DNA from 3 places in the Streptomyces sp. NPDC004539 genome. Region 2 is predicted to be linked to each of the others. Evidence: riboswitches for the same ligand, from Rfam matches in the RefSeq annotation. Region 2 holds a riboswitch; each other region holds the start of a gene.

Region 1 (10,298 bases), on a different contig from region 2:
GAGAGGGCAGGGGGAACGTCACCCTGGTGTCGACCGTCGTCAACGGCGGCAGGAGCGTCACGGTCGGGACGGCGGGCCGGATCTCCTACCCGATCGCCGTCACCGTCAAGGACGACTCCGGGATCAAAGGGCTCAGGCGGCTGAGCACGTTCAACCGGTCCAACCTCTACGGGTTCGTCGAGTGGAGCGGGACGACCTGCGTCAAGAAGTCGAGGACGACGTCCGTGTGCACCGGGACGATGACCGCCGACGCCTACTGGATCCGGGACAGCGACGACATCGACAGCAACCGGGTCGCCGGGGAGTGGACGGTCAACCTGAGCGTGGAGGCCCAGGACGGTGACCACCGGGTCTACTACGGTGCCGCCGCCTACAAGGTCCGGCGGGCGGCCAAGCTCACCGTCGCCGCACCCGCCAAGGCCGGCAAGGGCACCCGGATCGCCGTCACCGGGCAGCTCACGCAGGCCAACTGGGAGAGCCGGAAGTACCAGGGGTACGCGAAGCAGACGGCGATGCTCCAGTTCAGGAAGAACGGCGCCGCCCGGTACAGCACGGTGAGGACCGTGAAGACGGGCGGCGCCGGGAAGATCAGCACCGAGGTCGCGGTGACGGCCTCGGGGAGCTGGCGGTGGTACTACCCCGGCACGGACGCGGTCGCTTCCGCCGCGTCGGCCGGGGTCGCCGTGACCCTGAAGTAGCTCAGAAGTCCTCGTCCAGGTCGACCGTGCCCTCCACGGCGACCTGGTACGCGGACGGGCGGCGCTCGAAGAAGTTGGTCAGTTCCTGGACGCCCTGGAGCTCCATGAAGGAGAAGGGGTTCTCGGAGCCGTAGACCGGGGCGAAGCCGAGGCGGGCCAGGCGCTGGTCGGCGACGCACTCCAGGTACTGGCGCATCGACTCGGTGTTCATGCCGGGCAGGCCGTCGCCGCAGAGGTCGCGGGCGAACTGGAGCTCCGCCTCGACGGCCTCCTTCAGCATGTCGGTGACCTGCTGCTGGAGGGCCTCGTCGAAGAGCTCCGGCTCCTCCTTGCGGACCGTGTCGACGACCTCGAACGCGAACGACATGTGCATCGTCTCGTCCCGGAACACCCAGTTGGTGCCGGTCGCCAGGCCGTGCAGGAGACCCCGGCTGCGGAACCAGTAGACGTACGCGAAGGCACCGTAGAAGAACAGGCCCTCGATGCACGCGGCGAAGCAGATCAGGTTGAGGAGGAAGCGGCGCCGGTCGGCCTGCGTCTGGAGGCTGTCCAGCTTCTCGACCTCGTTGATCCACTTGAAGCAGAACTCGGCCTTCTCGCGGATCGAGGGGATGTTCTCGACCGCCGCGAACGCCGCGTTGCGGTCCTCCGGGTCGGGCAGGTAGGTGTCGAGCAGCGTCAGATAGAATTGGACGTGCACGGCCTCCTCGAAGAGCTGACGCGACAGGTACAGCCGCGCCTCCGGGGAGTTGATGTGCTTGTACAGCGTCAGCACGAGGTTGTTCGCGACGATCGAGTCACCCGTCGCGAAGAACGCCACCAGCCGGCCGATGAGGTGCTGCTCCATCGGCGACAGCTTCGCGAGGTCCGCGACGTCCGAGTGGAGGTCGACCTCCTCGACCGTCCACGTGTTCTTGATCGCGTCCCGGTAGCGCTCGTAGAAGTCCGGGTAGCGCATCGGACGAAGCGTCAGCTCGAAGCCGGGGTCGAGCAGGTTCTTCTGGGCTTCGGTGGTCATTACTGGCATGCCTCGCAGGACTCGGGGTTTTCGAGGGAGCAGGCGACCGCGTCGGGGTCCGTGGCCTGCTGCACCGGGATGGGGGCCTGCGCCTGGGCGGCGCGGGCGATGCGCGTCGCCGGGCGCGAGCGCAGGTAGTACGTCGTCTTCAGCCCGGACTTCCAGGCGTACGCGTACATCGAGGAGAGCTTGCCGATCGTCGGCGTCTCCAGGAACAGGTTCAGGGACTGCGCCTGGTCCAGGTACGGCGTCCGCGCGGCGGCCATGTCGATCAGACCGCGCTGCGGGATCTCCCACGCCGTGCGGTACAGCGCCCGCACCTCGTCCGGAATCCACACGAAGTCCTGCACCGAGCCGTTGGCCTCGCGCAGCGCCTCACGGGTCCGGGCGTCCCACACGCCGAGGTCCTTCAGATCCTGCACCAGGTACGAGTTGACCTGGAGGAACTCACCGGAGAGCGTCTCGCGCTTGAACAGGTTGGACACCTGCGGCTCGATGCACTCGTAGACGCCCGCGATGGACGCGATCGTCGCGGTCGGCGCGATCGCCAGCAGCAGCGAGTTGCGCAGCCCGGTCGACGCGATCCGCTCCCGCAGCGCCGCCCACCGCTCCGGCCACGTGAACTCGACGCCGAAGTGGTCGGGGTGCAGCACACCACGCGCCGTACGGGTCTTCTCCCACGCGGGCAGCGGACCGGACCGCTCGGCGAGGTCCGCGGACGCCTCGTACGCGGCCAGCATGATCCGCTCGGCGATCCGCGTCGACAGGGCCTTCGCCTCGGCGGAGTCGAACGGGACGCGCAGCTTGAAGAAGACGTCCTGGAGACCCATCGCGCCCAGGCCCACCGGACGCCACTTCGTGTTGGAGCGGCCCGCCTGCTCGGTCGGGTAGAAGTTGATGTCGACGACGCGGTCGAGGAAGGTCACGGCGGTGCGGACGGTCTCGTCCAGCCGCTCCCAGTCGATGTCGCCACCGGTCACGAACGCGCCCAGGTTCACCGAACCCAGGTTGCAGACGGCCGTCTCGCCGTCGTCCGTGACCTCCAGGATCTCCGTGCAGAGGTTGGAGGAGTGCACGACGTGCCCCGGCTCGGCGGTCTGGTTCGCCGTACGGTTCGCGGCGTCCTTGAACGTCATCCAGCCGTTGCCGGTCTGCGCGAGCGTCCGCATCATGCGGCCGTACAGGTCACGCGCCGGGATCGTCTTCCTGGCGAGACCTTTCGCCTCCGCCGCGCGGTACGCCGCGTCGAACTCGTCGCCCCACAGGTCGACCAGCTCCGGCACGTCCGACGGGGAGAACAGCGACCACTCCTGGTCCGCGTTGACCCGGCGCATGAACTCGTCCGGAATCCAGTGCGCGAGGTTCAGGTTGTGCGTCCGGCGGGCGTCCTCACCGGTGTTGTCCCGCAGCTCCAGGAACTCCTCGATGTCGGAGTGCCAGGTCTCCAGGTAGACCGCCGCCGCGCCCTTGCGCCGACCGCCCTGGTTGACGGCCGCCACACTCGCGTCCAGCGTCTTCAGGAACGGCACGATGCCGTTGGAGTGCCCGTTCGTGCCCCGGATCAGCGAACCCCGGGAGCGGATGCGGGAGTACGACAGACCGATGCCGCCGGCGTGCTTCGACAGCCGGGCGACCTGGTGGTAGCGGTCGTAGATGGAGTCCAGCTCGTCGACGGGGGAGTCGAGGAGGTAGCAGGACGACATCTGCGGGTGGCGGGTGCCGGAGTTGAAGAGGGTGGGGGAGGAGGGGAGGTAGTCGAGCCGGCTCATCAGGCCGTACAGCGCGGTGACTTCGTCCAGGGCGCGGACGGTGCTGTCCTCGGCCAGGCCCGACGCGACCCGGAGCAGGAAGTGCTGGGGGGTCTCGATCACCTTGCGGGTGATCGGGTGCCGCAGGAGGTAACGGCTGTGCAGGGTGCGCAGGCCGAAGTAGCCGAAGCGGTCGTCGGCGGCGGGGTCGATCAGGCCGTCGAGGTACGTGGCGTGCAGGGCGGCGAACTCCGCGGTGCGGTCGGCGATGAGGCCCTCGCGGTGACCCACGGAGACCGACTCCGTGAAGGTCGTCACACCCTGGGAGGCGGCCTCGGCGCGGATGCTGATCGTCAGGAGGCGGGCGGCGAGGCGGGAGTACGCCGGGTCCTCGGAGATCAGGCCGGCGGCGGCCTCGGTCGCGAGCTCGCGCAACTCGGCCTCGTCCGCCCGCGCGGAGCGGCCCCGCAGGGCGGCGGCGGCGACCCGGCCGGGGTCGGCGTCGGGGAGGTCGGCGGTCAGCTCCGTCAGGGTCCGCAGCAGCGCGGTTCCGGGACCGTCGTTCTCGGTCTCGACCGCCTGGACCTCTGAAACCGGTTCGACTGGCGCGATCGTCACGTGAGGCTCTCCCTCGCTCGGCAGGGGGCCTGGGGGAGGGCAGGGCAGCGCGAACGCACGGCGCGTTTGCACCCCGGCCCACTCCGCGAGGCCCGGACGTCAGGGCACGCCGAGCCGTCCTGGGTACGGCTGGGCGCGTGTGCTGTCGGCAGGTCCTCGGACTGACTCTCGTGTGCGTATGCGCACAAGTACACCGTTGCGGGACAGTTCCGGATTCACACCGGATTCCCCTGCGGCGACAGCGAGCATGAGCATACATCTAGTGCCGGGTTGTGGTGGCACCCCCAGATGTTGTGTCGTGTCGGCTTCGGAGTGTCAACTGTCGGGTGAGAATTGTGATGCGGGGGAGGGGGTGGGGCGTGCTGCGGGCTGCCGACTGCGGGCCCGCTGTGGCTGGTCGCGCAGTTCCCCGCGCCCCTGGGGGTGGTGGCCGACGGTGGTTCGCTGCGGGTCGTGCGACACAGGACCGCGCCCCTGGAAGCGCGCGGAGCGCATCTTCCAGGGGCGCGGGGCTGTATCGATCTGCGGCTACCGCCGCGCGGGCGCGAGCAACCACGACGGTGCCGCACCTGCCTAGTGGGCCGCTCCCGACGTCGCCGGAGGTAGCTCCGTCTGGACGCCCGGGTCGCCCGCGTCCGCTGTGTAGTCCTCGGGGCGGGTCTCGTCGATGCCGTCGGGGGCCTTGGCCGCCCGCAGGACGAACGTCAGGACCACCGTGACCGCGACGTTCAGGACGAAGGCGGTGAGGCCGATGTAGCCGATCTCACCGATGCCGGGGATCTCCTTCGAGCTGCCGCCGAAGTGCTTCTGGGTCGGCGAGGCGACGCCGTACGCGGCGATCGTGCCGTAGAGCATGCCGACCGCCCAGCCGCCCAGCAGGGCCCAGCGGTGGAACCAGCGGGTGAAGAGACCGCCGACGAGGGCCGGGAAGGTCTGGAGAATCCAGATCCCGCCGAGGAGCTGGAAGTTGATGGCGACGGTCTTGTCCATCGTCAGGACGAAGACCAGCGCGCCCACCTTCACGAGCAGCGAGACCAGTTTCGAGACCTTGGTCTCCTGCGCCGGCGTCGCGTCGGGCTTGATGAAGTCTTTGTAGATGTTCCGCGTGAAGAGGTTGGCCGCCGCGATGGACATGATCGCGGCCGGCACCAGCGCCCCGATCCCGATCGCCGCGAACGCGACCCCCGCGAACCAGTCCGGGAACATGTTCTCGAACAGCTGAGGGATCGCCAGCTGCCCGTTCTTGACCTTCACCCCGGCGGCGATGGCCATGAACCCGAGCAGCGCCAGCAGCCCCAGCATCAGGGAATACAGCGGCAGGATCGTCGTGTTGCGCCGGATGACGTCGCGGCTCCGGGAGGAGAGAGTCGCCGTGATCGAGTGGGGGTACATGAACAGCGCCAGCGCCGAACCGAGCGCGAGCGTCGCGTACGTCCACTGCGCGCCCTGCGCCGGCACGAGCCCCCCGGCCCCGGCGGCCTCGTACTTCTCCCCGGCCTTCGCGAAGATCTCGTCGAACCCGCCCAGCTTGATCGGGATGTAGATGATCGCGACCGTGATGACGATGTAGATCAGCGTGTCCTTGACGAACGCGATCAGCGCCGGTGCCCGCAGCCCCGAGGAGTACGTGTACGCGGCCAGCACGCCGAAGGCGATCAGCAGGGGCAGGTCCTTGATGAACCAGTTCGTGTCCTCGCCGCCCCCGACGCCCATGACGTCGAGGACCGCCTGGATGCCGACGAGCTGGAGCGCGATGTACGGCATCGTCGCGAGGATGCCGGTGAGGGCGACCGCGAGGGACAGCCCCTTGGACCCGAACCGCCCGCGCACGAAGTCGGACGTGGTGACGTACCCGTGCTTGTGCGAGACGGACCACAGGCGGGGCAGGAACGTGAAGATGAGGGGGTAGACGAGGATCGTGTACGGCACCGCGAAGAACCCGGCCGCGCCGGCCGCGTACACCGCCGCCGGCACCGCGACGAACGTGTACGCCGTGTAGAGGTCCCCGCCGAGCAGGAACCAGGTCACCCAGGTCCCGAACGACCGCCCGCCGAGCCCCCATTCGTCCAGGGAGTGCTCGTTCTCCGCCTTGCGCCAGCGCGCCGCGAGGAACCCCATGACCGTGACGGCCAGGAAGAAGAAGATGAAGACGCCGAGCGCGACGCCGTTCACACCGTCGTTCACTTCGCCGCACCCCCCTTGCGGGCGCGCTGGTCACGCTGCCAGAGCTGGTACGCGGTCATCGTCAGCACCGTGGAGACCAGCACCCACAGCATCTGGTACCAGTAGAAGAACGGGATGCCGATGAACCGCGGGTTCACATCGGCATACGAACCGACCCACAGCAGCGCCACGAAGGGCGCGAACAGGCACAGGGCGATGACGACGCGCAAGGGCGTCACCACCGGTTCCCCGGCCTTCGGTGGGGTGTCTGACATCGGCGGCTCCGTCCCCTCGCTGAGATCACCAGTGATCACCAATGCAATGCGCAGGCAATCTAAGTGACGGATAAGCACAGGGGAAGCCTTGTTCGCAGATCGTCCTGATCCTGTGTCACTCCATGGTTACTCCACGGGCCGCTTCAGCCGCGCCACGAACTTGTACCGGTCCCCCCGCCACACCGACCGCACCCACTCCACGGGCTCCCCCCGGAGGTCGAGGGAGTGCCGGGACAGCATGAGCATCGGCAGCCCCACGTCCGTCCCCAGCAGGCCCGCCTCCCGCGGCGTCGCCAGCGACGTCTCGATCGTCTCCTCGGCCTCCGCGAGCCGGACGTCGTACACCTCGGCGAGGGCGGTGTACAGGGACGCGTACTTGACGAGGGAGCGGCGCAGGGCCGGGAAGCGCTTGGCGCTGAGGTGGGCCGTCTCTATGGCCATCGGCTCGCCGTTGGCCATCCGCAGCCGCTCGATGCGCAGCACGCGTCCGCCCGGCGCGATGTCGAGCAGCTCGGCGAGCCGGTCGTCCGCGGTGACGTACCCGATGTCGATGAGCTGCGAGGTCGGCTCCAGGCCCTGCGCGTGCATGTCCTCGGTGTACGAGGTCAGCTGGAGGGTCTGGGAGACCTTCGGCTTGGCGACGAACGTGCCCTTGCCCTGGATGCGTTCGAGCCGGCCCTCGACGACCAGCTCCTGGAGGGCCTGGCGGACCGTCGTGCGGGACGTGTCGAACTCGGCCGCGAGCGTGCGCTCCGGCGGGACCGCGGTGCCGGGCGCCTGGGTCCGCGTCATGTCCAGCAGATGCTTCTTCAGACGGTAGTACTTGGGCACGCGCGCGGTACGGACGGTCGCCCCACCCTCGTTCTCCGCACTGCTGACGTCGGCGCTCATGGCCTGCCTTCCCGGCTCGCACGGGCCGACCTCCCGTCGGCCGCGACTTCACATCGTGGCACGGGATCGTGTGTACGGGTGCCTGTACGGCGAGGTCGGTCCTGGTAAGAACTCCCTGCGTACGGCGTCCCGGGCCTTGACACGGCCTTTGGTCCGGTCCAAGCTCGCGATGCTGGTCTACACCATTCGGAGGGTGGTCTTGGCAGAGACGACTGTGGCCCGGGACGCCCTCGCCGTCCTCCAGCCCGGCTTCACCGGTACGACCGCCCCCGACTGGCTGCTGCGCCGCCTCGACGAGGGGCTCGCCTCGGTCGGCCTGTTCGCCCGCAACATCGAGGACCCGGGGCAGCTCGCCGGGCTGACCGCCCGGTTGCGCGAGGTCCGGCCGGACGTCCTGGTCGCGATCGACGAGGAGGGCGGCGACGTCACCCGCCTCGAAGCGCGCCGGGGCTCCTCCTTCCCGGGCAACCTCGCGCTCGGGGTCGTGGACGACGTGGAGCTCACCCGGTCCGTCGCCGCCGAGCTGGGGCGCCGGCTCGCCGCGTGCGGGGTGAACCTCGACTGGGCGCCCTCCGCCGACGTCAACACGGACCCCGGCAACCCCGTCATCGGCGTACGCTCCTTCGGCGCCGGCCCCGGGCTGGTGGCCCGGCACACCGCCGCGTACGTCGCCGGCCTCCAGTCCGCCGGGGTCGCCGCCTGCACGAAGCACTTCCCGGGGCACGGTGACACGTCCGTCGACTCCCACGAGTCGCTGCCGCGCGTCGACGTGCCGTACGACACGCTCGCCGCCCGGGACCTGCCGCCGTTCCGCGCGGCGATCGCGGCCGGGACGCGCGCGATCATGACCGCCCACATCCTCACCCCGGCCCTGGACCCGGCCCGCCCGGCGACCCTCTCCCGGCCCGTCCTCACCGGGCTCCTGCGCCGCGACCTCGGCTACGACGGGCTGATCATCACCGACGGCATGGAGATGCGGGCGATCGCCGACACGTACGGCATCGAACGCGGCACGGTCCTCGCGATCGCCTCCGGCGCCGACGCGATCTGCGTGGGGGGCGGTCTCGACGACGACGGCACGGTACGGCGCCTGCGCGACGCCCTGACCGACGCGGTCCACTCGGGCGAGCTCCCCGAGGAACGCCTCGCGGAGGCGGCGGACCGGGTGCGGACGCTGGCCCGCTGGACGACGAAGGACGCGCGCGGCCGTCTCCGGGAGTCCCCGGGGATCGGCCTGGAGGCGGCGCGCCGGGCCCTGAGAGTGCGGGGCGCCGAGCACCTTCCGCTGACGGCGCCCCCGTACGTCGCCGCCTTCACCCCCGTCGCGAACGTGGCCGTCGGCGACGAGACCCCCTGGGGCCTCGGCCCCGCCCTCACCGGCCTGCTCCCCGGCACCCGCACGGGCACCTTCACCGGCCCCGACGCGGGCCGCGACGCCCTGGAAGCCGCCGGTGCCCACCGCGTCGTCGCCGTCGTCCGCGACGAGCACCGGCACCCCTGGATGTCCGCCGCGGTGACCCGGCTCCTGGCCGCCCGCCCCGACACGGTCGTGGTGGAGATGGGCGTCCCCCACGCGGCACCCCGGGGCGCCGCCCACATCGCCACCCACGGCGCGGCCCGGGTGTGCGCGAGCGCGGCGGCTGAGGTGCTCGCGGGAGCGTCCCGCTGAGCTGCCCCGGCTAGATGCCCTGCCAGTCCGGCTTGTTGTCGAAGGTGTGGCGGAAGTAGTCGGCCAGCTTCAGCTTGGAGGCCGCGGCCTCGTCGGCGACGACGGTGGCGTGCGGGTGGAGCTGGAGGGCGGAGGCGGGGCAGACGGCCGCGACGGGGCCCTCGACCGTGGCGGCGACGGCGTCGGCCTTGCCCTCGCCGGTGGCCAGCAGGACCAGGTGGCGGGCCTCCAGGATGGTGCCGATGCCCTGGGTGATGACGTGGTGGGGGACCTGGCCGATGTCGCCGTCGAAGAAGCGGGCGTTGTCGACGCGGGTCTGCTCGGTCAGCGTCTTGATGCGGGTGCGGGAGACCAGGGACGAGCAGGGCTCGTTGAAGCCGATGTGGCCGTCCGTGCCGATCCCGAGGAGCTGGAGGTCGACGCCGCCGGCCTCGGTGAGCGCACGGTCGTACGTCGCACACGCCGCCGGGATGTCGTCCGCCGTGCCGTCGGGGCCGAGGAACGAGGTCAGCGGGATGCCGAGCGGCGTGAGGACCTCGCGCCGCAGCACTGAGCGGTAGGACTCGGGGTGGTCGGCGGGCAGCCCGACGTACTCGTCGAGCTGGGCTATCCGCGCTGCCGAGACATCCACCTCACCCGCGCGCACGCGGGCCGTGAGCGCCTGGTAGACCGGCAGCGGCGTGGAGCCGGTGGCCACCCCCAGCAGGGCGTCGGGCTTACCGCGCAACAGCCGTACGACGGCCTCGGCGACGAGCTCGCCGCCGGCGGCGGCATCCGGGACGATCACAACTTCCACGCCGGCCTACCGTTCTGAGGAGAATCCGAAAAGGACATGTGGTTTAGACCACTCTAATCTAGCCGACACCTTCCGGCCTCCGGGGTTTCGGCCCGCTGTCCGTCCGTTGAACATCACGTCACGGAAATTGCCCCGGCCATCGGGCCCCCACGGGAACCCGCACAGGCTAGGCTTCGAAGTGACTTCCGCTCTCCCCGCACAGGAGGGCGGACCGAGGACCCGGAGCTCTCTGCCCTGACTGCCCCGGCTCCTCACCTTTCGGCCGGCCGGGACCGCACACCCCGCGGCCGAGATTGCTCCGGGCTGCGGTGCCGCGAGGGTTGAGGGTCCCTCCAGGCGCCGCGGCCCGCGGGTGTTTTCAGAGGCGTACACCGCCGGTCGCGCGGGGTATGCCGAGACGATGGGAACCAGCACCTCGTACG
Region 2 (10,298 bases):
CGATCCGCTCCCCGGTGAGGGCGAGGTGGGTGCCGAGTTCGCCGGGGGCGAGGGCGAGGAGGTGGGTGCCGCCGACGTCCGGGACGAAGCCGATGCCGGTCTCCGGCATGGCGATCCGCGAGCGTTCGGTGACGATCCGGACGTCGCCGTGCGCGGAGATCCCGACGCCGCCGCCCATCACGATGCCGTCCATGACGGCGACGTACGGCTTCGGATACCGGGCGATGCGGGCGTTCAGCCGGTACTCGTCCCGCCAGAACGCGGCGGTGGCGGTGCCGTCTCCGTCGCAGGCGTCGTCGTGGATGGCGCGGATGTCGCCGCCCGCGCACAGGGCGCGCTCGCCCGCGCCGGTGAGGACCACGGTCCGTACGGCGGGGTCGTGCTCCCAGGCGGTGAGGGCCTCGTCGATACGCAGGACCATGGAGTGGGTCAGGGAGTTGAGGACCTCGGGCCGGTTCAGGGTGATGTGGGCGGCTCGGCCGTCCGTGCGGAACAGGACGTCGTCGGTCATCCGAACGCCTCTGTCAAGCCGCGGGCCACGATGACGCGCATGATCTCGTTGGTTCCTTCCAGGATCTGGTGGACCCGCAGGTCCCGGACGATCTTCTCGACGCCGTACTCGCTCAAGTAGCCGTATCCGCCGTGGAGTTGGAGCGCCCGGTCGGCGACCGTGTACCCGGTGTCGGTGGCGAACCGCTTGGCCATCGCGCACAGGTACGGAGCTTGTGGATCACCCTGGTCGAGTGCCTCGGCCGCTTCGCGTACCAGGGCGCGGGCGGCGGCGAGTTCGGTGGCCATGTCGGCGAGGCGGAAGCGCAGCGCGTCGGAGTCCAGCAGCCGGGTGCCGAACGCCTCGCGGTCGGCGAGATGGGCGAGGCTGCGGTCCAGGGCGCTGCGGGCGCCGCCGAGCGAGCAGGCGGCGATGCCGAGCCGGCCGCCGTTGAGGCCGTTCATCGCGATGCGGAAGCCCTGTCCCTCGCGGCCGAGGAGCCGGTCGGCGGGGAGGCGGACCGCGTCGAGGAGGACCTGGCGGGTGGGCTGGGCGTGCCATCCCATCTTGCGTTCGTCCGGGCCGAAGCCGATCCCGGGGTCGTCCTTGTCGACGACGAACGCGGAGATCCCGTCGGCTCCTTCGCCGCCGGTGCGGGCCATGACGACGTACAGCTGGGCGGCTCCGGCGCCGGAGATGAACTGCTTGACGCCGGTGAGGAGCCAGCCGTCGCCGTCGCGGACGGCCCGCGTGGTGAGCGCCGCCGCGTCGGAGCCGGCGCCGGGTTCGGTGAGGCAGTAGCTGGCCAGGTCGTCCATCGCGCACAGGCGGGGCAGCCAGCGGTCGCGCTGGGCGGGGTCGCCGTAGTGGTCGATCATCCAGGCGACCATGTTGTGGATGGAGAGGTATCCGGCGATGGCGGAGCAGCCGGAGGCGAGCGTCTCGAAGACGAGGACGCCGTCGGCGCGGGTGAGTGCGGAACCGCCGTGCTCCTCGCGGACGTAGACGCCGCCGAGGCCGAGTCCCGCGGCCTTGCGCAGGACGTCGACGGGGAAGTGGTGGTCGCGGTCCCAGTCCAGGGCGTGGGGGGCGAGGTGGTCCTGGGTGAAGTCGAGGGTCGCCTCGACGAGGGCCCGCTGGTCCTCGGTGAGGGTCATGGCTCAGCCCATCGTCGGGATCGTGAAGCTGGCACCTTCCCGCAGGCCGGCGGGCCAGCGTGTGGTGACGGTCTTCGTGCGGGTGTAGAAGCGGATCGCGTCGGGTCCGTGCTGGTTGAGGTCGCCGAATCCGGACCGCTTCCAGCCGCCGAAGGTGTGGTAGGCGACGGGTACCGGGATGGGGACGTTGACGCCGACCATGCCGGTGTGGACGCGGCGCGTGAAGTCCCGTGCCGTGTCGCCGTCCCTGGTGAAGATCGCGACGCCGTTGCCGTACGGGTGCTCGCTCGGCAGGCGCAGCGCCTCTTCGTAGTCGGCGGCGCGGACGACGGACAGGACGGGACCGAAGATCTCCTCCTGCCAGATCCGCATGGCCGGGGTGACCCGGTCGAAGAGGGAGGCTCCGGCGAAGAAGCCGTTCTCGTGGCCGGGGAGGGTGAAGTCCCGTCCGTCGACGACGAGTTCGGCACCCTCCTCGACTCCGAGGTCGACGTAGGAGCGGACGCGGTCCACGGCGTCCCGGCTCACCAGCGGCCCGAAGTCGGCCTCGGGGTCGTCGCTGCGGCCGATCCTGAGGGTGCCGATGCGTTCCTTGAGGCGGGTGACGAGCGCGTCGGCGGTCTCCTCGCCGACCGGGACCGCCACGGAGATCGCCATGCAGCGCTCTCCGGCCGAGCCGTACCCGGCGCCGATCAGCGCGTCGACGGCCTGGTCGAGGTCGGCGTCCGGCATGACGATCATGTGGTTCTTGGCGCCGCCGAAGCACTGGGCGCGCTTGCCGTGCGCGGCGGCGGTGGCGTAGACGTGGGCGGCGACCGGGGTGGAACCGACGAAACCGAGCGCTTCGACACGAGGGTCGTCCAGGAGGGTGTCGACGGCTTCCCGGCCGCCGTTGACGACGTTGAGGACGCCCGGCGGCAGTCCCGCCTCCAGGAAGAGTTCGGCCAGCCTCAGCGGTACCGACGGGTCGCGTTCGGAGGGTTTGAGGACGAAGGCGTTGCCGCAGGCCAGCGCGGGTGCCGCCTTCCACAGGGGGATCATCGCGGGGAAGTTGAACGGGGTGATGCCGGCGACGACGCCGAGCGGCGCGCGCAGGGAGTGGACGTCGATGCCGGTGCCCGCGTTGTCGGTGAACTCCCCCTTGAGGAGGTGGGGGATGCCGGCGGCGAACTCCACGACTTCCAGGCCGCGCTGGAGGTCGCCGTGTGCGTCGGCGACGGTCTTGCCGTGCTCGGACGACAGAAGCCGCGCCAGCGACTCCCGCTCCTGCTCGACGAGTTGGAGGAACTTGAGCAGGACGCGCGCCCTGCGCTGAGGGTTCCACTGCCCCCACTCCCGCTGGGCCTCGGCGGCGTCGGTGATCGCCGCCTCGGTGTCGGCGCGGTTCGCGAGGGGGACGCGGGCCTGTACGGCGCCGGTGTTGGGGTCGTGGACGTCGCCGAAGGCACCGGAGGTGCCGGGGGTGTGGCGGCCTCCGATGAAGTGGGTCAGCTCACGTACGGGAGTGCGGTCTTGGGTGTCTTGCGCGCGGACCATGGGTGCCTGCTCTCGTCAGGGGTCCGGGATGGCGCGCGCCTGATGACCGCACGGCGACGCGGTGGCGTGCGTGCGGACGGGTGAGGCTGCGCGAGATCGCGTATGGCGGAGGGACCGTCAGACCGGTGGCGTGCTTCCGGGGTCGGGTGCGCGTGACGATGCCATGCGTGTCAGCTCCATCCTCGTGGACAACACGGAACATCCCGCGGCCGGTATCCTGACTCCCGGATCAGCGCGCGCCGTCCGCCTTCCCGACATCTCGTCAGTGGCGTACCGCTCGACGGCGAACTCCCCGGTCACAGTGGCGGGACCGCGCCGGAATCGCACCGGCTTCCCTGCACCGCGGGCCTTGTACCCCGACTATATAGTTGGACGTCCTAGTAAATCCAGCGGTCCCGAGCAGATGGCCGGATGACCGGGGTCAGAGCTGTTCGCGAGTGCGGAGCCAGTCCGTCAGGGCCTCTCCCGCCGCCAGGACGTGCTGTTCCGCCACGGTCCGCGCCCGTGCGGCGTCCCGCTGCCGCAGACAGTCGAGCAGTTCGTCGTGTTCCCGCTGGTTGTGGACGGGGATGACAGCGAGGAAGTTCGACGGGACGAGTCGCAGCGCCTGCCGCAGGAGAGGCAGCAGGTGCGGCACACCGGCCGAGGTGTTGACGATGTGATGGAAGCGCCAGTTGGCGTCGATCAGCTCGGAACCGGGGGGCGTGACCGCGAGGGTGCCCGTGATCTTCGCCAGCTCCTCCAGGGCGTCCGGCGTGATCCGCCGCGCCGACCACTCGGCGGCCTTGCCGCTGAGGGTGGCCAGGATCGCGAAGTTGTCCAGCGTCTCGCCGGGGGTCGCGCCGATGACCTTGACACCGCTGCGGGGAGCGATCTCCACGAGCCCCTGGAAGGAGAGTTCGAGCAGCGCCTCGCGCACCGGGGTGCGGCTGATGCCGAACTCCTCGCAGATCCCGTCGAGGTCGAGGCGGGCGCCGGCGGGGAGGGCGCCGGTGAGGATGCGGTCGCGCAACTCCCGTTCCGCGCGCTGCCGTACGGTTCCACCGATCGCGTCGGCCAGCTTCTGCCTCATGCCGTTACGATATCAGCGATGGGGTATTGAATCTAATATTTTAGATGTGCCATCGTCGAGACCATGAGCCGACAGTCAGGCGACCGGTTGGCACTGGTCGCGTTCATGCAGGCAGGCAACACGTCCGTCTACGCAGGGTCCTGGCGTCACCCGGCCACCGAACACCGCTACCTCGACGCGTCGTACTACGCCGATCTCGGCCGGCTCCTGGAGCGCGGCCTGTTCGACCTGATGTTCTTCGACGACCGCCTCGCGATGCCCGGCATCCACGGCGGTTCCGTCGCCGACGCGGTCCGCCACGGCGCCAGGCCGGTCAAGCTCGACCTGAGCGTCGTCCTCGGCGTCCTCAGCCAGGCGACCTCGCTCATCGGCCTGGGAGCCACCTACTCCACCACCTACTACGCGCCCTACCACGTCGCGCGGACCTTCGCGACGCTCGACCACCTCAGCGCGGGCCGCGCCGCGTGGAACGTCGTGACCTCGGTCAACGACCGCGAGGCGCAGAACTTCGGCGCCGCGAGCCATCTGAACCCGGCCGAACGCTACGACCGCGCCGACGAGTTCCTGGAGGTCGTCACCGGCCTCTGGGACACCTGGGACGACGGCGCGCTGATCCGCGACCGCGCCTCCGGCGTCTACGCCGACCCCGGCAAAGTCCGTGAACTCGGCCACCACGGCGCCCACTTCGAATCCCGGGGTCCGCTGACCGTCCCTCGCTCCCCGCAGGGACACCCGGTGATCCTCCAGGCCGGCTCCTCGGGACGGGGGCGCGACTTCGCCTCCCGCTGGGCGGAGCTGATCTTCACCGGCGACCCCGGCATCGAGATAGCCCGCGCGCACTACGCGGACCAGAAACGCCGGATCGCCGAGACCGGACGCGACCCGGCGTCGGTGCGGATCTGCCCCATGGCCTACACCGTCGTCGGGGAGTCGGCCGCGCACGCCGCCGAGCGCGAGCGGATGTTCCTCGACGACCTGGTCCACCCGACGGCGTCGCTCACCCTGCTGTCCGAGCTGATGAACTACGACTTCTCGGCGCACGACCTCGACGAACCGGTCACGGACGAACTCGTCGAGAAGTCGACCGGCATCCGCGGCCTCGTCCAGAACCTCCGGGCGCACATCGGCGGCACCGTCCGCATCCGCGACCTCGCCGGACACCGCGCGACCCTGCTCCAGGGGCCGCGTTTCGTCGGCACGGCGACGCAGGTCGCGGACCAGATGGAGGAGTGGTTCACGACCGAGGCGTGCGACGGGTTCGTCCTCGCCGCGACCCATCTCCCGGGCGCCTTCGAGGACTTCGTTCGCATAGTGGTACCCGAGCTTCAGCGCCGGGGACTGCACCGCACCCGGTACAACGGCACAACTCTGCGGGACCATCTGGGACTTGAGCGCCCTCCGGTGTCCCGGGGGTCCGTCCGTGTCTGAGCCGCCGTCCGCACTGCGCGGGATACGGGTCGTCGACGCGGCCACCCTGGTCGCCGGGCCCCTGGCCGCCACCCACCTCGGGGAACTGGGTGCCGAGGTCGTCAAGGTCGAACAGCCCGGCAGCGGCGACCCGTTGCGGACCTGGGGTGACCTCAAGGACGGCTGGGGACTTGTTTGGAAGAGCGTCAGCCGCAACAAGAAGTGCGTCACCCTCAACCTCCGCACACCGGACGGCCAAGACCTGCTGCACCAACTCCTCGACCACGCCGACGTCCTCGTCCTCGGCAGCCGCCCCAGCGCCCTGGACCGCTGGCACCTCTCCCCCACCGACGTCCTCTCCCGCCACCCCCGGCTGGTGATCCTGCACGTCACCGGGTACGGCGCCGGCGGCCCGCACAGCGACCGGCCCGGGTACGGGACCCTCGCCGAGGCCATGAGCGGCTTCGCGCACCTGGTCGGCGAACCCGGCGGTCCCCCCTCGCTGCCGCCGTTCATGCTGGCCGACGGCGTCGCCGCACAGACCGCCACGCACGCCGTCCTCGCCGCGCTCTACCACCGCGACGTGCACGGCGGCGCCGGCCAGATCGTGGACGTCAACCTGATCGAACCCCTCGCCCGCCTCATCGAGTCCGCGACCCTCTCCTACGACCAGCTCGGCATCTCGCCGGTCCGCTCCGGCAGCCGCTTCGACGCGAGCGCGCCGCGCAACTGCTACCGATGCGCCGACGGCGGCTGGCTCGCACTGTCCTCGGCCTCTCCGCGCATGGCGCAGCGCGTGTTCACCGTCGTCGGCCGCGCCGACCTGGCCGCCGATCCCGGCTACTACGAACCCGCGGGCCGTGCCGCGCGCGGCGACGAGATCGACAAGGTGGTCGCCGACTGGGTCGCCGAACGCCCCCTGGCCGAGGCGCTGGCCGCGTTCGAGGACGGCGGCTGCGCGGTGGCCCGCGTCTACGACGCCGAGGCGCTCCTGAACGACCCGCACCTCACCGCGCGCGGCACCTTCCCCGTGATCGACGACCCCGACCTCGGACCCGTCCGCGTCCAGGCACCCGCCACACGCCTGAGCTCGACCCCAGCCACCGTACGCGGCCTCGGCCGGGCGCTCGGTGCCGACAACGACCACGTGTACGGCGGCCTCCTCGGCCTCGACGCCACCCGCCTCGCCGCCCTGCGCGCCGCCGGAACCATCTAGGAGCCTCTCCATGCCCGCACGTGCTCCCCGTATCCGCCGCTCGGAGCTGGCCACGCCCGCCAGCAGCGAGAAGATGCTCGCCAAAGCGCCCGGTATCGGCGCCGACCTCGTCTTCATGGACCTCGAAGACGCCTGCGCGCCCAGCGCGAAGATCCAGGGCCGGGCGAACATCGTCAAGGCACTCAACGAGTACGACTGGGGTGACACCGTCCGTGCCGTGCGGGTCAACGGCCTCGACACGGTGTGGTGCCACGACGACGTCATCGAGATCGTCTCGGCCGCCGGGCACAACCTCGACGTGATCATCGTCCCCAAGGCGCGCACCGCCAGGGACGTGTGGTGGTTCGACACCCTGCTCGGCCAGTTGGAGGCCAAGCTCTCGCTCCCCCACCGCATCGGCCTCGAAGTCCTCATCGAGGAGGCCGAGGGGCTCGGCAACGCCTTCGAGATCGCCGCCGCCAGTCCCCGGCTGGAGGCGGTCATCCTCGGCGCCGGGGACCTGTCGGCGTCGCTGCACGCCCGCGTCGACACCAACTTCCGGCCGGTGCGCGGCTATCCCGGCGACTTCTGGCACTACGCGCGCGCGACCGTCGTCGCCGCCGCGCGCGCCGCCGGCATCGACGCCGTCGACTATCCGTTCCCCGACTTCCGGGACGAGGAGGCGTACCGGGGCGACTGCGACGCGGCGTCCCAGCTCGGCTTCGACGGCAAGTGGTGCATCCATCCGTCCCAAGTCCCGCTCGCCAACGCGGCGTTCGCGCCGACGCCGGAGGACGTCGCGTGGGCGGAGGCCACCCGGGACGCGTACCGCGCCGCCGAGGCCACGGGGGTCGGTGCGATCGCCGTCGACGGGACGCTGGTCGACGCGGCGCACATGCGGCACGTCGAGACGATCCTGCGGCGCGCGCGGCGGAGGGACCACGATGTCCACGGTCACCAGTGAGGAGTACCGCGACCTGATCGGCCGCTTCGCGAGCGGCGTCACCGTGGTCACGACCGTCAGCGACGGCGTCCCCTACGGCACCACGGCCAGTTCGGTGACGTCCGTCTCCCTGGACCCGCCGATGCTGCTGGTCTGTATGAACAGGGCCTCCGCCACGGGCCGGGCGATCTCCGCGACCGGTCACTTCGCGGTGAACATCCTCGCCGAGGACCAGTCGGCGCTCTCCCGGCACTTCGCCCGTCAGGGCTCCACGTTCGACACGTACCGCTTCCGCCCCGGCGGGCGCGGCGCCCCGGTGCTCGCCGGCGTACTGGCGAGCTTCGAGTGCCGGGTCACCGACGAGGTCGCCGCGGGGACCCATGTCGTGGTCGTCGGGGAGGTCGAGGAGGCGGTAGGACGTGCCGGGCTGCCGCTGGCGTACTTCCGGGGGCGTCTCGGCCGGCTGTCCGTGGGTGACTGAACTTCAGGTCCGCCGGGCCGGTATCCAAGCCGAGGGAGGTGGCGAGGTGGCAGTGTCACTGTTCGGTGAAGGGCAGGCCGGGGAGGTAGGCGAGGGAACTGTTCGGGTCCACGGACGGCGAGTATCAAGATCTCCCGGCGATCGGTCGCCCGGGGCAGGAACTCGGCGAGCACGCCGGGCGGGAGTCCGGCCACCGCCTCGCCCGCGCGATCTGCCACGGCGGCGCGGACGCTCTGGAGAACGACGACCGGGACGAGGAGCGGTCGGGGTGGGGCCGCCCCGCATCAGCGGAACCGTCAAAGAGCCGCGCCGAGGCCCTTCAGCCTGAAGCCGCCCGCCCGACGGACTCCAGTACCGAGGTCAGAAAGCGGCGCACTGTCTCCAACTCGCCCGCCTCGAAGCCTTCCGCGACCACCATCACCTCACCGATCACCGGCCCGAAGAAGGCCCATCCCAGCTCCCTGGCCTTCTCCTCCACCTCCAGCAGCACGCGTCGCCGGTCGGCCGTGTCCCTGCTGCGCCGGACCAGTCCGAGCCGCTCCAGGCGATCCACCAGGGCAGTGGTCCCGGCGGAGTTCAGTCGCAGCTGCCCGCCGAGCCACCCGGGCGTGGCCCGCTCACCGGAGCGTTCCGCGTCCAGCAGGTGGATCAGCGCGCGCACATCCGTGGGATGCAGCCCGTGGCGCGCGGCGAACTCGGCGCCGAGCAGGTCGAACTCCACGGTGACCGCGCGCAGCAGGTGAACCAGTCCCATCACCGGGCTCTGACCGTCCATGGACACTCCTCGAAATCCCGTAATATCTCGCTGAACGAGATTATCGCCTGGCGAGAGGAACGTTCGTGTCCCTGACCGCCTTCGACCTTGCCTACGACGAACTCCGCGCCCGCTGGCCCGAGTCCACAGAGGAGCGCGATGTCGCCACGCCGTACGGGAGCACCCGGGTCCATGTGTACGGCACGCCGGACGGCAGCCCGCTGGTGCTGCTGCCCGGCGGCTCCGCCACCGGCCTCGCCTGGTTCGCCAACGCGCCGGCCCTCGGTGAGCGATACCGGGTGCATGCGGTAGACCTGCTGGGCGACGCCGGCCGCACCGAACGCCGGGGCACACCCTTGAGGAATGCCGACGACCTGACGGCCTGGCTCGACGCGCTGCTGGACGGCCTCGGGCTCGCCCGCACGCACCTGTGCGGCCACTCGTACGGCGCCTGGCTGGCCGCCAGGTACGCACTGCACGCACCACGCCGTGTGGACCGCCTCGCCCTCGTGGACCCCACCCAGGTTTTCGCCGGATTCCGCCCCGGCTACCTGCTGCGCGCGCTCCCCTCCCTGATCCGTCCGAGCGAGGCCCGCGCTCGCGCGTTCCTGGCCTGGGAGACGGCAGGCACACACCCGGACGAGACCTGGCAGCGCCTCTACGCGCTGGCCACCACCGTTCCCGGCCGGAAGCTCGTCACCGGCGTCCGTCCCCGGACCGCCGACCTCCTCATGCCGGTCCTGGTCCTGCTCGCGGAACACAGCCGCGCCCACAACGTCGCCAAGGTCGCCGACCGAGCCCGCCGGATGCTCTCGCAGGGCGAGGTGACAGTGCTCCCCGGAGCCACCCATCACTCCCTGCCGCTCACCGAACCGAAGCAGCTCGACGACCGGCTGACGACCTTCCTGGACTGACCATGCCAAACGCCAGCGATCTTCGAGACCCCCAAGTCGCCAGGTTCACGAAATCGGTCATCTCTTCAGCACAATGACCTGGCTCCGGGGGCCCTCGTCCTGACCGCCCATCACGAGGCGTCTTCATCGTGATCGAGGAGGGACATCCCTGATGCCAGAACGCGGGCAGCGTCGGCGAAGTACTGCTCGTCGGCGCCAGGGGCAAGACCGAGCGGGACGCCCTGGCCGAGGCCGACGAACAGCGCCCTGAGCGCGGTGGTCAGGCGTTGCGCCTGTTGCGGCGTCACGACGGTTCCGTTGTGCGGCCTTCCGGTGAACAGCTCGATCAGATGGTTCTCCTGCGCTCGGA
Region 3 (10,298 bases), on a different contig from region 2:
GGCGGGCCGTGCCGCCCAACACCACGCACAGTGTGAGGGAGTTGCCGCCGCCCAGGGGGAGCGACCACGGCGGTGGGAGGTCGGTGCGGCGGAGTCCGGCCCCGTCCGCGCGCACGCCCTGCAACAGATCGTCGAACGGCTCCATGGGGACACCCTAGGGCCTGGACGATCAGGCAGTTCCCGCGGACGATCGGCCATGTCCCCCGGTTTGACGCCCCAGTTGACTGAGGGGCATGACGAACTCCACGGACACGATTCTGGTACTGGGCGCGACGGGAAAGGTGGGCCGGCGGCTCGTCCCGGCGCTGCGGGCGGCCGGGCGGCGGGTGCGGGTGGTGTCGCGGACCGGCGCGGCGCGCTTCGACTGGGCCGAACAGGACACGTGGGCGCGGGCGTTGGACGGCATCGGCGCCGTCCATCTGCTGGCGCCCGAGGACCCCGCGCTCGCCGAGCCCTTCGTCCGGCAGGCGGTCGACGCCGGGGTCCGCCGGTTCACGGCGCTGTCCGGGCGGGGCGTGGACCGGGCTCCGGCGGACACCTTCCGGGGAATGACCGCCGGGGAGAAGGCCGTTCGGGAGTCCGGCGTCGAGTGGACGGTCCTGCGGCCCAACAACTTCCACCAGAACTTCGACGAGGACCTCTGGCGGGCCCCGTTGCGCGCCGGGCGGCTCGCCCTGCCGGCCGGTGACGTCCCCGAACCCTTCGTGGACGTACGGGACATCGCGGACGTCGCGGCGGTCCTGCTGACGTCGCGGGGGCTCCAAGGGGAGGTGTACGAGCTGACGGGAGGGCGGGCGCTGACCTTCGCGGACGCGGTCGCGGAGATCGCCCGCGCGGCCGAACGGCCCATTGCTTACGAGGAGTTGACGCCGGAGGAGTACCGTGCCGAGTTGCTGGAGGAAGGGTTCGCGAAGGAGGCGGTCCATGAACTCGACGCCCTGTTCGCGGTGATGCGCGACGGGCACACGGCCGCGCCGGGCGACACGGTGGCGCGGCTGCTGGGACGGGAGCCGGTCTCGTTCACGGAGTACGCGGCGCGGGCGGCGGCCTCCGGGGCCTGGAGCCGGTAGGCCGGACAGGCGCCGCCGGTCCCAACTCCCGTGCCGGGCCCTCCACTTGTGGAGACCCGTGAAGATTGAAAGTGGGACTTCCGCATAGGATCGGAGATCTCATGGAGAGGGACCAGGCGTGACTGAACACAACGGCAGGGCGGTGTCCGGCGACGACGACGGAACCAGGGAGTCCGCCCCGGAGGCTGCCCAGGACTCGGGGTACAGCTTCCTCCCCGCGCCCGGCGAGGGTTCCGGCCCGGGCGACTTCCCTGAGCCCGACCCCGAGCCCGACACCGTGCTGCTCCCTCAGGCCGGTTCCGACGCCGACGACAAGCCCCCCGCCAAGCGCAGCCGGATCGCCCTGGTCACCGTCTCCGCCGCCACCTTCGCGATCGCGGCGGGCGTCCTCGTCGGCGTCTCGATGTACCAGACGCCGTCCCGCGCCGACCATCTCCAGGACGACCTGCGCGAGAGCGTCCCGGACCAGGTCTCCGCCAGCGCGACGGAGACACCCGGCTCCCCCAGCCCCTCCACGTCCACGAGCCCGTCGTCCTCGGCGTCGTCCACGCAGAGCGCCACGGCCTCCCCGACCGGCTCCCCGTCGACCGCCCCCACGTCGACCCCGACATCGGGCTCGGCCGCCTCCCCCACCACCGCCCCGGACCCCACCCCCACCCAGGGCGACGGCGACGAGACCCCGCGCGTCCTGCGCCTCGGCGACACGGGCCCGCAGGTGCGGGAACTCCAGCTCCGCCTCAAGCAGATCGGCCGCTACGACGGCGAGGCGACCGGCGTCTACGACGAGAGCGTCCAGAGCGCCGTCCGCACCTACCAGTTCACCCGCCTCATCCTCTCGGACGACTCCGGCGTGTACGGCCCGGCGACCCGCGCCTCGCTGGAGTCCGAGACGCGCGAACCCTAGGCGACCGTCTTCAGATACGCGTTGAGCCGTGCGATCGCCGACGGGTTGCGGGGGCTCTCGACGAGGTCGACGTAGTCGAGGACGAAGATCCGCTTGTTCCTGACGGCGGCGACGTTCCTGAGCGGCGCGTACGACAGCAGGAACTTCCGCTTCTGCTCGGCGCTGACGTCCCCGTAGTCGCAGATGACGATGACGTCCGGGTTCCGGGCGACGACGGTCTCCCAGCCGACGGTCGTCCAGGAGTCGTCGACGTCGTGGGTGACGTTCTCACCGCCGGCCGCGCTGATGATCTGGTCGGGCGCGGCGTACTTCCCGGAGGTGAACGGGGAGTCCTGGCCGCTGTCGTAGAGGAACACCTTGGGCCGCTTCGCGGGGGCCTGGACGGCGGCTATCTCCTTCTTGAAGGAGGCGATCAGGGCCGCCGCGCGCTGCTCGACGCCGAAGAGCTGCCCAAGGGTGGTGAGGTCGGTGTAGAGCGCCTCCAGGGGCGGCATGATGCCCCGCGAGGTCTCGGTACGGCCGTTGCGGCAGGACTCGGTGAGGATGTAGGAGGGGACGCCGAGCTTGGCGAGGGCGTCGGGGGTGAAGCCGCTGTCCTCGCGGAAGCCGTAGTTCCAGCCGGCGAAGACCAGATCGGCGCGGGCGTCGAGGACGTTCTCCTTGGTGAGCTGGTCCTTGGAGAGCCACTTGACCTTCTGGTAGCCGTCCTTCCACGGCACATCGGTCAGATCGCCCTTGTCGTCGGGCATCGCGAACCCGGCCATCCGGTCCTCCAGGCCGAGCGCGAACATCAGCTCCGTGATGCCGACATCGTTGGTGACGACCCGTTCGGGGACGTGGTCGAAGGTGACCTTCTTCCCGCAGTTCGTGATGGTGACCGGCTTGGCCGAGGCCGCCGCAGTGGAGGTCTTCTCCACGGAGGCGCCGCAGCCGGTGACGGCCAGGCACAGGGCTACGGCGGCGAGTTGACGGAAGGAGCGCATGGGGGGTTCCTTACAGGCGGTCGAAGAGGAGTTGCACGGCACCGGTGACGGGGTGGCGCACGGGATGGGCGCGGACGCCGAACACCTCGGCGAGCAGAGCCGGTTGCAGCACGTCCTCGGGGGTCCCGGAGGTGACGAGCCGGCCGTCCGCGAGGACGTACAGCCGATCGCAGTACGCGGCGGCCAGGTTGAGGTCGTGCAGGGCGGCGAGGACGGTGAGCCCGGCGTCCCGGACGAGGGTCAGGACGTCCAACTGGTGGCTGATGTCGAGGTGGTTGGTGGGTTCGTCGAGGACCAGGACGCGCGGCTGCTGGGCCAGCGCCCGTGCGATCAGGACGCGTTGGCGTTCGCCGCCGGACAGGGCGAGGAAGCCCCGGTCGGCGAGGTGGCCGACGCCGGTCGCCGCCATGGCCTCCGCGCAGATCTTCCGGTCCTCGCCGACGCCGCGCCGCTCGTGCGGGAGGCGGCCCATCGCGACGACCTCGGCGACCGTGAAGTCGAACTCGGCGCCGGACTCCTGCGGGAGCGCGGCCAGCACCCGGGCGGCGGCGCGCGGGGACGTCGTCCGCAGGTCCTCGCCGTCGAGGCGGACCGTGCCCGTGTCGGGGCGCAGCGCCTGGTAGACGCATCTCAACAGGGTCGATTTGCCGCTGCCGTTGGGGCCGACGAGGCCGACGACCGTGCCGGGTTCGACGGTGAGGCGGATGTCGTGGACGAGGCGGGTGCCGGCCGCGGAGACGGTCACGCCGTCGAGGTCGAGGCGCATGCCGGTCACCACTTTCCGCCGAAGGCGTGGCCGCCGCGCCGCATCAGCAGCAGGAACGCGGGCACCCCCACCACGGCCGTGATCACGCCGACCGGGAGTTCGGCGGGGGCGACGAGCAGCCGGGACAGGATGTCCGCCCAGACCAGGAGGACGGCTCCGGCGAGCGGGGCGAGCGCCAGCACCCGGCGGTGGCTCGCGCCGACGGCCATCCGTACGAGGTGCGGGACCATCAGGCCGACGAAGCCGATCGCGCCGCTGACCGCGACGAGGGTCCCGGTGACGGCGGCCGTCACGACGAACAGCTCCCGCCGCAGCCGGCCGGGCCGCACCCCGAGGGAGGCCGCCGTCTCGTCGCCCATCGCGATCGCGTCGAGCGCCCCGGCCCGGCGGCGCAGCCACGTCCACCCGGCGGCGACGGTGACGGCGGCGATCGGCACCTGCGCCCAGGTCGCCCCGCCGAGGCTGCCGAGCAGCCACATCATCGCCGAGCGGGCCGCCTCGCCGCGGGTGGCGCTGAACACCATGACGGTGGTGAGCGCCTCGAACCCGTACGCCAGCGCCGTCCCGGTGAGGATCAGGCGCAGCGGGGTGAGGCCGCGCGGGGTGCGGGCGACCGCGTAGACGAGGACCATCGCGGCGAGGGCCGAGCCGAACGCGGCGGCGGACAGGGCCCAGACGCCGAGTGCGGCGAAGGCGCCCATGAGGATGACGGCGTTGGCGCCGACGGCCGCGCCGGAGGAGATGCCGAGGACGAAGGGGTCGGCGAGGGCGTTGCGGACCATGGCCTGGACGGCAACGCCGACGGAGGCGAGGCCGGCGCCGGCGACCGCGCCGAGGACGACGCGGGGCAGGCGTATCTCCCAGACGATGGTGTAGTCGGCGGCGTCCTGTGCGGAAACGGTTCCGCCGGTGAGGCCGGCCCACAGGAGGCGCAGGGAGTCGCCGACGCCGATGTCGGAGGAGCCGAGCGCGACTCCCGCGAGCAGGGAGAGCAGCAGGAGGAGGGCGAGGGCGACGGTCAGCAGCGCGAGGGGCGTTCGGCGCACGGCGGTCCTTCGGGTGAGGCCGCCGAGGGGAGGGCGTCGCGCGGGAAGGCACCTTGCGGGTCCCTCTCGCAGTCCACGGCGAGCGGTCGTACGGGTCGCGTGCCGGCCGTGGGCGATCGGGCTCGCGCGGAAAGGATTCCGCGCACACCGTTGCGGGTCAGCGCCGGATTCGCACCGGACTTCCCCCGCGGGAGGCGAACGGAGCCTAACAAACCGTTTCGCGGTGTTTGCAAGAGGCTGCCGGCTCCGCAGGGGGCCGCCGTCCCGTATGCGGGCGAGGCCGTCAGTCGAGGTAGTCCCGCAGCGCCTGGGAGCGGGAGGGGTGGCGGAGTTTGGACATCGTCTTGGCCTCGATCTGGCGGATGCGTTCGCGGGTGACGCCGTAGACGTGCCCGATCTCCTCCAGGGTGCGGGGCCGGCCGCCGAACAGTCCGTAGCGCAGCGAGATGATGCCGGCCTCGCGGGCGGTCATCGCGTCGAGCATCGTGCGCAGGGCCTCCTGGAGGAGGCCGAAGGTGACCTGTTCGACCGGGGAGGGGATGTCCGTGTCGACGATGAGGTCGCCGAACTCGGTGCCGGAGTCGTCCGCGAGGGCGGTGTCGAGGGAGACGGGTTCCCTGGTGTAGCCGTCGAGTTCGGCGAGGCGTTCCACCGACACGTCGGCCTTCGCGGCGAGTTGCTCGGGGGTGGGTTCGACTCCGGTGTCGTGGAGGATCTCCCGGCGGACGCGGGCGACACGGTTGATGATCTCGACCGCGTGGACGGGGACGCGGATCGTGCGCCCCTGGTCGGCGAGGGCCCTGCTGACGGCCTGTTTGATCCACCAGGTGGCGTACGTGGAGAACTTGAACCCTTTGGTGTAGTCGAACTTCTCGACGGCCCGGATGAGGCCGGTGTTGCCCTCCTGGATCAGGTCGAGGAAGGCGAGTCCGCGTCCGGTGTACCGCTTGGCGACGGAGACGACGAGGCGGAGGTTGGCCTCGACGAGGTGGGCCTTGGCCCGCTGCCCGTCCGCCGCGAGGAGCCTCAACTCGGCTGTGTCGTAGGGGTTCTCCTCGGTGAGGAGCTGCTCGGCGTACAGGCCCGCCTCGACGCGTTTGGCGAGGTCCACCTCCTGTTCGGCGGTGAGGAGGCGGACGCGGGCGATGAGGCGGAGGTAGTCCTTGACGGGGTCGTCGGAGGCGCCGGCGGTGGTGAGCCGGGGCTCGGGGGCGTCGGCGTCCTCCTCGGCCGCCACGACGGGTTGCTCCAGGTCGAGGAGGGTCACGGCGTCTCCAGGAGGGAGTGCAGGAACCGGCCGGTGTGGGAGGCGGGGTGGGCGGCGACCTGTTCCGGGGTGCCTTCGGCGACGACCTGTCCGCCGCGGTGTCCGCCGTCCGGGCCCATGTCGATCAGCCAGTCGGCCGCCTTGACGACGTCCAGGTTGTGTTCGATGACGACGACCGTGTCGCCGCCGTCCACGAGTCCCTGAAGGGCCGTCAGCAGCCGTTCCACGTCGGCGACATGGAGTCCGGTGGTGGGTTCGTCGAGGACGTAGAGACTGCGGCCACGCGTACGGCGCTGGAGTTCGGCGGCGAGTTTGACGCGCTGCGCCTCGCCGCCGGAGAGGGTGGTGGCGGGCTGGCCCAACGCGACGTATCCCAGGCCGACTTCGTCGAGGGTGCGCAGGTGGCGGGAGATGATCTGGTGGCCCTCGAAGAAGTCCCGGCTCTGCGCGACGGTCATCGCGAGGACGTCCGCGATGGACTTGCCCTTGTAACTCACCTCCAGGGTCTCCCTGTTGTACTGCGCGCCGCCGCACACCTCGCACGGCACGTACACGTCCGGCAGGAAGTTCATCTCCACCTTGATCGTGCCGTCGCCGAGGCAGCTCTCGCAGCGGCCCCCTCTGACGTTGAACGAGAAGCGGCCGGGCCCGTAGCCCCGGACCTTCGCCTCCGGGGTCTGCGCGAACAGCTTGCGCAGATGGTCGAACACCCCTGTGTACGTCGCCGGGTTGGAGCGCGGGCTGCGGCCGATCGGGGACTGGTCGACCTGGACGACCTTGTCGAGGTCCTCGGCGCCGGTGATCGTCCGGTGCCGGCCGGGGACGCGGTGGGCGCGGTGGATGCGCTGGGCGAGGGCCGTGTGCAGGATGTCGTTGACCAGCGTGGACTTCCCGGAGCCCGAGACGCCGGTGACGACGGTGAACAGGCCGAGGGGGAAGGAGACGGTGAGGTCGCGGAGGTTGTGCTCGCGGGCGCCGTGGACAGTGAGCAGCCGTTCCGGGTCGGGGGTGCGGCGCTCTCGCGGTACGGCGATCCGGCGGCGGCCCGAGAGGTAGGCGCCGGTCAACGAGTCGGGGTGGGCGAGGAGTTCGGCGACCGTGCCGGCGTGGACGACGTGTCCGCCGTGCACTCCGGCGCCGGGGCCGATGTCGACGACCCAGTCGGCGGCCCGGAGCGTCTCCTCGTCGTGCTCGACGACGATGACCGTGTTGCCGCGGTCCCTGAGGCGTTCCAGGGTGCCGATCAGCCGTTCGTTGTCGCGCTGGTGCAGGCCGATCGACGGTTCGTCGAGGACGTACAGGACGCCCGTCAGGCCCGTGCCGATCTGGGTCGCGAGGCGGATGCGCTGGGCCTCGCCGCCGGAGAGGCTCGCGGCCGGGCGGTCCAGGGAGAGGTAGTCCAGGCCGACGTCGAGGAGGAAGCGCAGACGTTCGCCGATCTCCGCGACGACGGCCTCCGCGATGCGGCGTTCGCTGTCCGTGAGGGTCAGTTCCCTGACGAACAGGGCGAGTTGGTCCAGCGGGAGCGCCGATGCCTGGGCGATGCCCTGTCCGCCGACCGTGACGGCGCGGACGACGGGGGCGAGGCGGGTGCCGTCGCAGGCGCGGCAGGCGGTCTCGCGGAGGTAGCCGGCGAAGCGGTGCTCCCCGCCGTCCGCCGTGCGGCGCTCGATGTGCGGGACGACTCCCTCGTAGCGGACGGTGTGGTCGCGTTCACGGCCGAAACGGTTGCGGTAGGCGAGGTGGAGGCGGTCGTCGGAGCCGTACAGGACGATCTTCCGTACGGGAGCGGGGAGTTCGCGCCAGGGGGTGTCGGTGCTGAAGCCGCGGGCCTGGGCGAGGGCTTCAAGGATGCGGGTGAAGTAGTCGGCGCCGCTGGTGTTCGTCCAGGGGGCGACGGCTCCCTCGGCGAGGGACTTGGTGTCGTCCGGGACGAGGAGGCTCGGGTCGACCTCGGTGCGGGAGCCGAGTCCCGTGCAGGAGGGGCAGGCGCCCCAGGGGGCGTTGAAGGAGAAGAGGCGGGGTTCGAGGGTGTCCAGGGCGAGGGGGTGGCCCTGCGGGCAGGCCGCCTTCTCGGAGAACAGTCGCTCGCGGTCCGGGTCGTCGACGAAGTCGATGCGCAGGGTGCCGCCGCCGAGTGCGAGTGCCGTCTCGACGGATTCGGTGAGGCGCTGGTGGATTCCGTCCTTGACGACGAGGCGGTCGACGACGACGTCGATGTCGTGCTTCCTGCGCCTGTCGAGCGCCGGCACCGTACTCAGGGACAGCACCCGTCCGTCCACCCGGACCCTGCTGAATCCGTCCGCCGCGAGCTGCCGGAACACCTCCGCGTGCTCGCCCTTGCGGTCCCGGACGACCGGGGCCAGCACCTGGAACCTCGTCCCCTCCGGCTCCGCCCGCACCTGGTCGACGATCCGCTGCGGGGTCTGCCCGCGCACCGGTTCCCCGCACTCCGGGCAGTGCGGGCGGCCGATCCGCGCGTACAGCAGCCTCAGGTGGTCGTACACCTCCGTGATCGTCCCGACCGTCGACCTCGGGTTCCTGCTCGACGTCTTCTGATCGATCGCGATCGCCGGGGACAGCCCCTCGATCGCGTCCACATCCGGCTTGTCCAACTGGCCCAGAAACTGCCTCGCATACGCCGACAACGACTCCACATACCGTCGCTGCCCCTCCGCGAAAATCGTGTCGAACGCCAGACTCGATTTCCCCGAACCCGAAACCCCCGTGAACACGGTCAACGCATTCCGTGGCACCTCCACGGAAACGTCCCGAAGATTGTTCTGCCGAGCACCTTTGACAACGAGACGATTACCCACCCCTTCACCGTAACACCGCCCCCAGAACCTCTCCGGCCCTCCCCGAACCCCTTTCCGGTGTGGGAAAAATCGCGCTTGACAAGGCATTCGGAACTGTGAGCAACGAATTCAAAAAAGCGCCCGCACAACCCTTGCCGAACAAACGAACCCGTGACCCCAATTCCCGTCCGCCCCCTCTGCCCGCCATGCGAAACTACCCCCGTGATCACCGCCTCCCCCGAACTCCACGCCTTCCTCGAATCTCTCTCCCCGGGCCAACACCTCACCGGCCACATCGCCTCCATCGAGCCCTACGGCGTCTTCGTCGCCCTCGACACCGGCCCCCGCCATCCCGTCTTCCCGGGCGTCGGCTTCATCACCCACCCCGACCTCTCCTGGTACCGCTTCGACTCCCCCACCGAAGTCGTCACCGTCGGCGCCCCCGTCACCTGCGTCTTCCTCCACCACGACACCTGGAACGCCGAAGCCCGCCTCTCCCTGCGCGCCCTCCACCCCGACCCCCTCCACACCTTCACCACCACCGTCCCCCTCGACCGCCCCCTCCGATCCCGCGTCACCAAAGTGGTCCCCATCGGGGTCTTCGTGGAACTGACGAAAGGCGTCGAGGGCCTGCTCCGCGAGTCAGGTCCCGCGGTGGGCGACGAGATCGACGTCGTGGTCACGGAGATAGACCCGGAACGGCGCCGGGTGAGTGTCCGGCGGGTGGGTGGGTGAGCTTTTGCAGGACGGACGGGGGTTGTCAGTGCCTGGTGGCAGGATCACCCGCATGGTCTTCGTGCGTACCACTCCGCCGCGTCCCGTGGACGTGACCGCGGTCTTCCCCGAGCTGGCGCCGTCGGCGCGGCCCGCGATCCGGCTGCACCCCCGTCCCGGGTCGCCGTCCGCCGGGGAGAGTTCGGTCGGGGGGCCGTTGCTGTGGCCGGCCGAGGAGCCGTGGCCGCACTGCGAAGCCTCGCACCTGCACAGGGACAGCGGGTTCCGCGAGTCACCGGCCGACGTGCGGCTTCTGAGGCGTATGCGGGTCCGGTGGCACGGTGACCACGGTGGTCCCGGGACGACGCCCGAGGAGGCGACGCTCAAGGAGCGGAACGCCGCGGTGCTCGCGGAGCGACTCGCCACCGCTCCGCCGCCCGCTGACTGCCCGGTCCCCATGCTGCCCGTGGCCCAGTTGTATCTGCGCGACATACCTCTGCTGAGGCCGCCCGGACAGGCCGATCTGCTCCAGATCCTCTGGTGTCCCTACGATCACGATCCGGATCACAAACCGTCGACCGCGCTGTTCTGGCGGTCCGCCGCCACGGTCGGCGATGTCCTCGCCACACCGCCGGAGCCGTACGAGGTGAACCATGAGGGCTACGTGCCCGAGCCCTGCGTACTCGCACCAGAAGCGATCACCGAGTACCCCGGCAGCCTCGAACTGAGCCCGCGGATGCGGCTGATGGT

Evidence for each region. Region 2 has a riboswitch for cobalamin ahead of ABZX85_RS48650 (CoA-acylating methylmalonate-semialdehyde dehydrogenase). Riboswitches for the same ligand answer to the same signal wherever they lie in the genome.
Region 1: linked by a shared signal. The riboswitch ahead of ABZX85_RS02555 (ribonucleoside-diphosphate reductase subunit alpha) and the one ahead of ABZX85_RS48650 (CoA-acylating methylmalonate-semialdehyde dehydrogenase) in region 2 are both predicted to bind cobalamin.
Region 3: linked by a shared signal. The riboswitch ahead of ABZX85_RS43540 (iron ABC transporter permease) and the one ahead of ABZX85_RS48650 (CoA-acylating methylmalonate-semialdehyde dehydrogenase) in region 2 are both predicted to bind cobalamin.

The regions. Positions count from the first base shown of each region.
Region 1 is NZ_JBEXLS010000001.1:582,917-593,214, reverse strand. It holds gene ABZX85_RS02565 (hypothetical protein) at 27-698, shown strand; gene ABZX85_RS02560 (ribonucleotide-diphosphate reductase subunit beta) at 700-1,716, opposite strand; gene ABZX85_RS02555 (ribonucleoside-diphosphate reductase subunit alpha) at 1,716-4,082, opposite strand; cobalamin riboswitch at 4,212-4,344, opposite strand; gene mctP (monocarboxylate uptake permease MctP) at 4,656-6,266, opposite strand; gene ABZX85_RS02545 (DUF3311 domain-containing protein) at 6,263-6,520, opposite strand; gene ABZX85_RS02540 (GntR family transcriptional regulator) at 6,647-7,411, opposite strand; gene ABZX85_RS02535 (glycoside hydrolase family 3 protein) at 7,581-9,080, shown strand; gene nagB (glucosamine-6-phosphate deaminase) at 9,091-9,876, opposite strand.
Region 2 is NZ_JBEXLS010000049.1:33,166-43,463, reverse strand. It holds gene ABZX85_RS48660 (enoyl-CoA hydratase/isomerase family protein) at 1-511, opposite strand, end outside; gene ABZX85_RS48655 (acyl-CoA dehydrogenase family protein) at 508-1,647, opposite strand; gene ABZX85_RS48650 (CoA-acylating methylmalonate-semialdehyde dehydrogenase) at 1,651-3,183, opposite strand; cobalamin riboswitch at 3,373-3,557, opposite strand; gene ABZX85_RS48645 (GntR family transcriptional regulator) at 3,605-4,255, opposite strand; gene ABZX85_RS48640 (LLM class flavin-dependent oxidoreductase) at 4,319-5,683, shown strand; gene ABZX85_RS48635 (CoA transferase) at 5,676-6,878, shown strand; gene ABZX85_RS48630 (CoA ester lyase) at 6,889-7,821, shown strand; gene ABZX85_RS48625 (flavin reductase family protein) at 7,802-8,281, shown strand; partial or broken gene ABZX85_RS48620 (ECF transporter S component) at 8,340-8,457, opposite strand; gene ABZX85_RS48615 (MarR family winged helix-turn-helix transcriptional regulator) at 8,601-9,056, opposite strand; gene ABZX85_RS48610 (alpha/beta hydrolase) at 9,122-9,949, shown strand; gene ABZX85_RS48605 (TetR/AcrR family transcriptional regulator) at 10,060-10,298, opposite strand, start outside.
Region 3 is NZ_JBEXLS010000033.1:83,370-93,667, reverse strand. It holds gene ABZX85_RS43565 (AraC family transcriptional regulator) at 1-145, opposite strand, end outside; gene ABZX85_RS43560 (NAD(P)H-binding protein) at 234-1,070, shown strand; gene ABZX85_RS43555 (peptidoglycan-binding domain-containing protein) at 1,189-1,974, shown strand; gene ABZX85_RS43550 (ABC transporter substrate-binding protein) at 1,971-2,957, opposite strand; gene ABZX85_RS43545 (heme ABC transporter ATP-binding protein) at 2,968-3,723, opposite strand; gene ABZX85_RS43540 (iron ABC transporter permease) at 3,729-4,769, opposite strand; cobalamin riboswitch at 4,859-4,988, opposite strand; gene ABZX85_RS43535 (RNA polymerase sigma factor) at 5,053-6,036, opposite strand; gene uvrA (excinuclease ABC subunit UvrA) at 6,033-8,855, opposite strand; gene ABZX85_RS43525 (S1 RNA-binding domain-containing protein) at 9,057-9,569, shown strand; gene ABZX85_RS43520 (hypothetical protein) at 9,622-10,298, shown strand, end outside.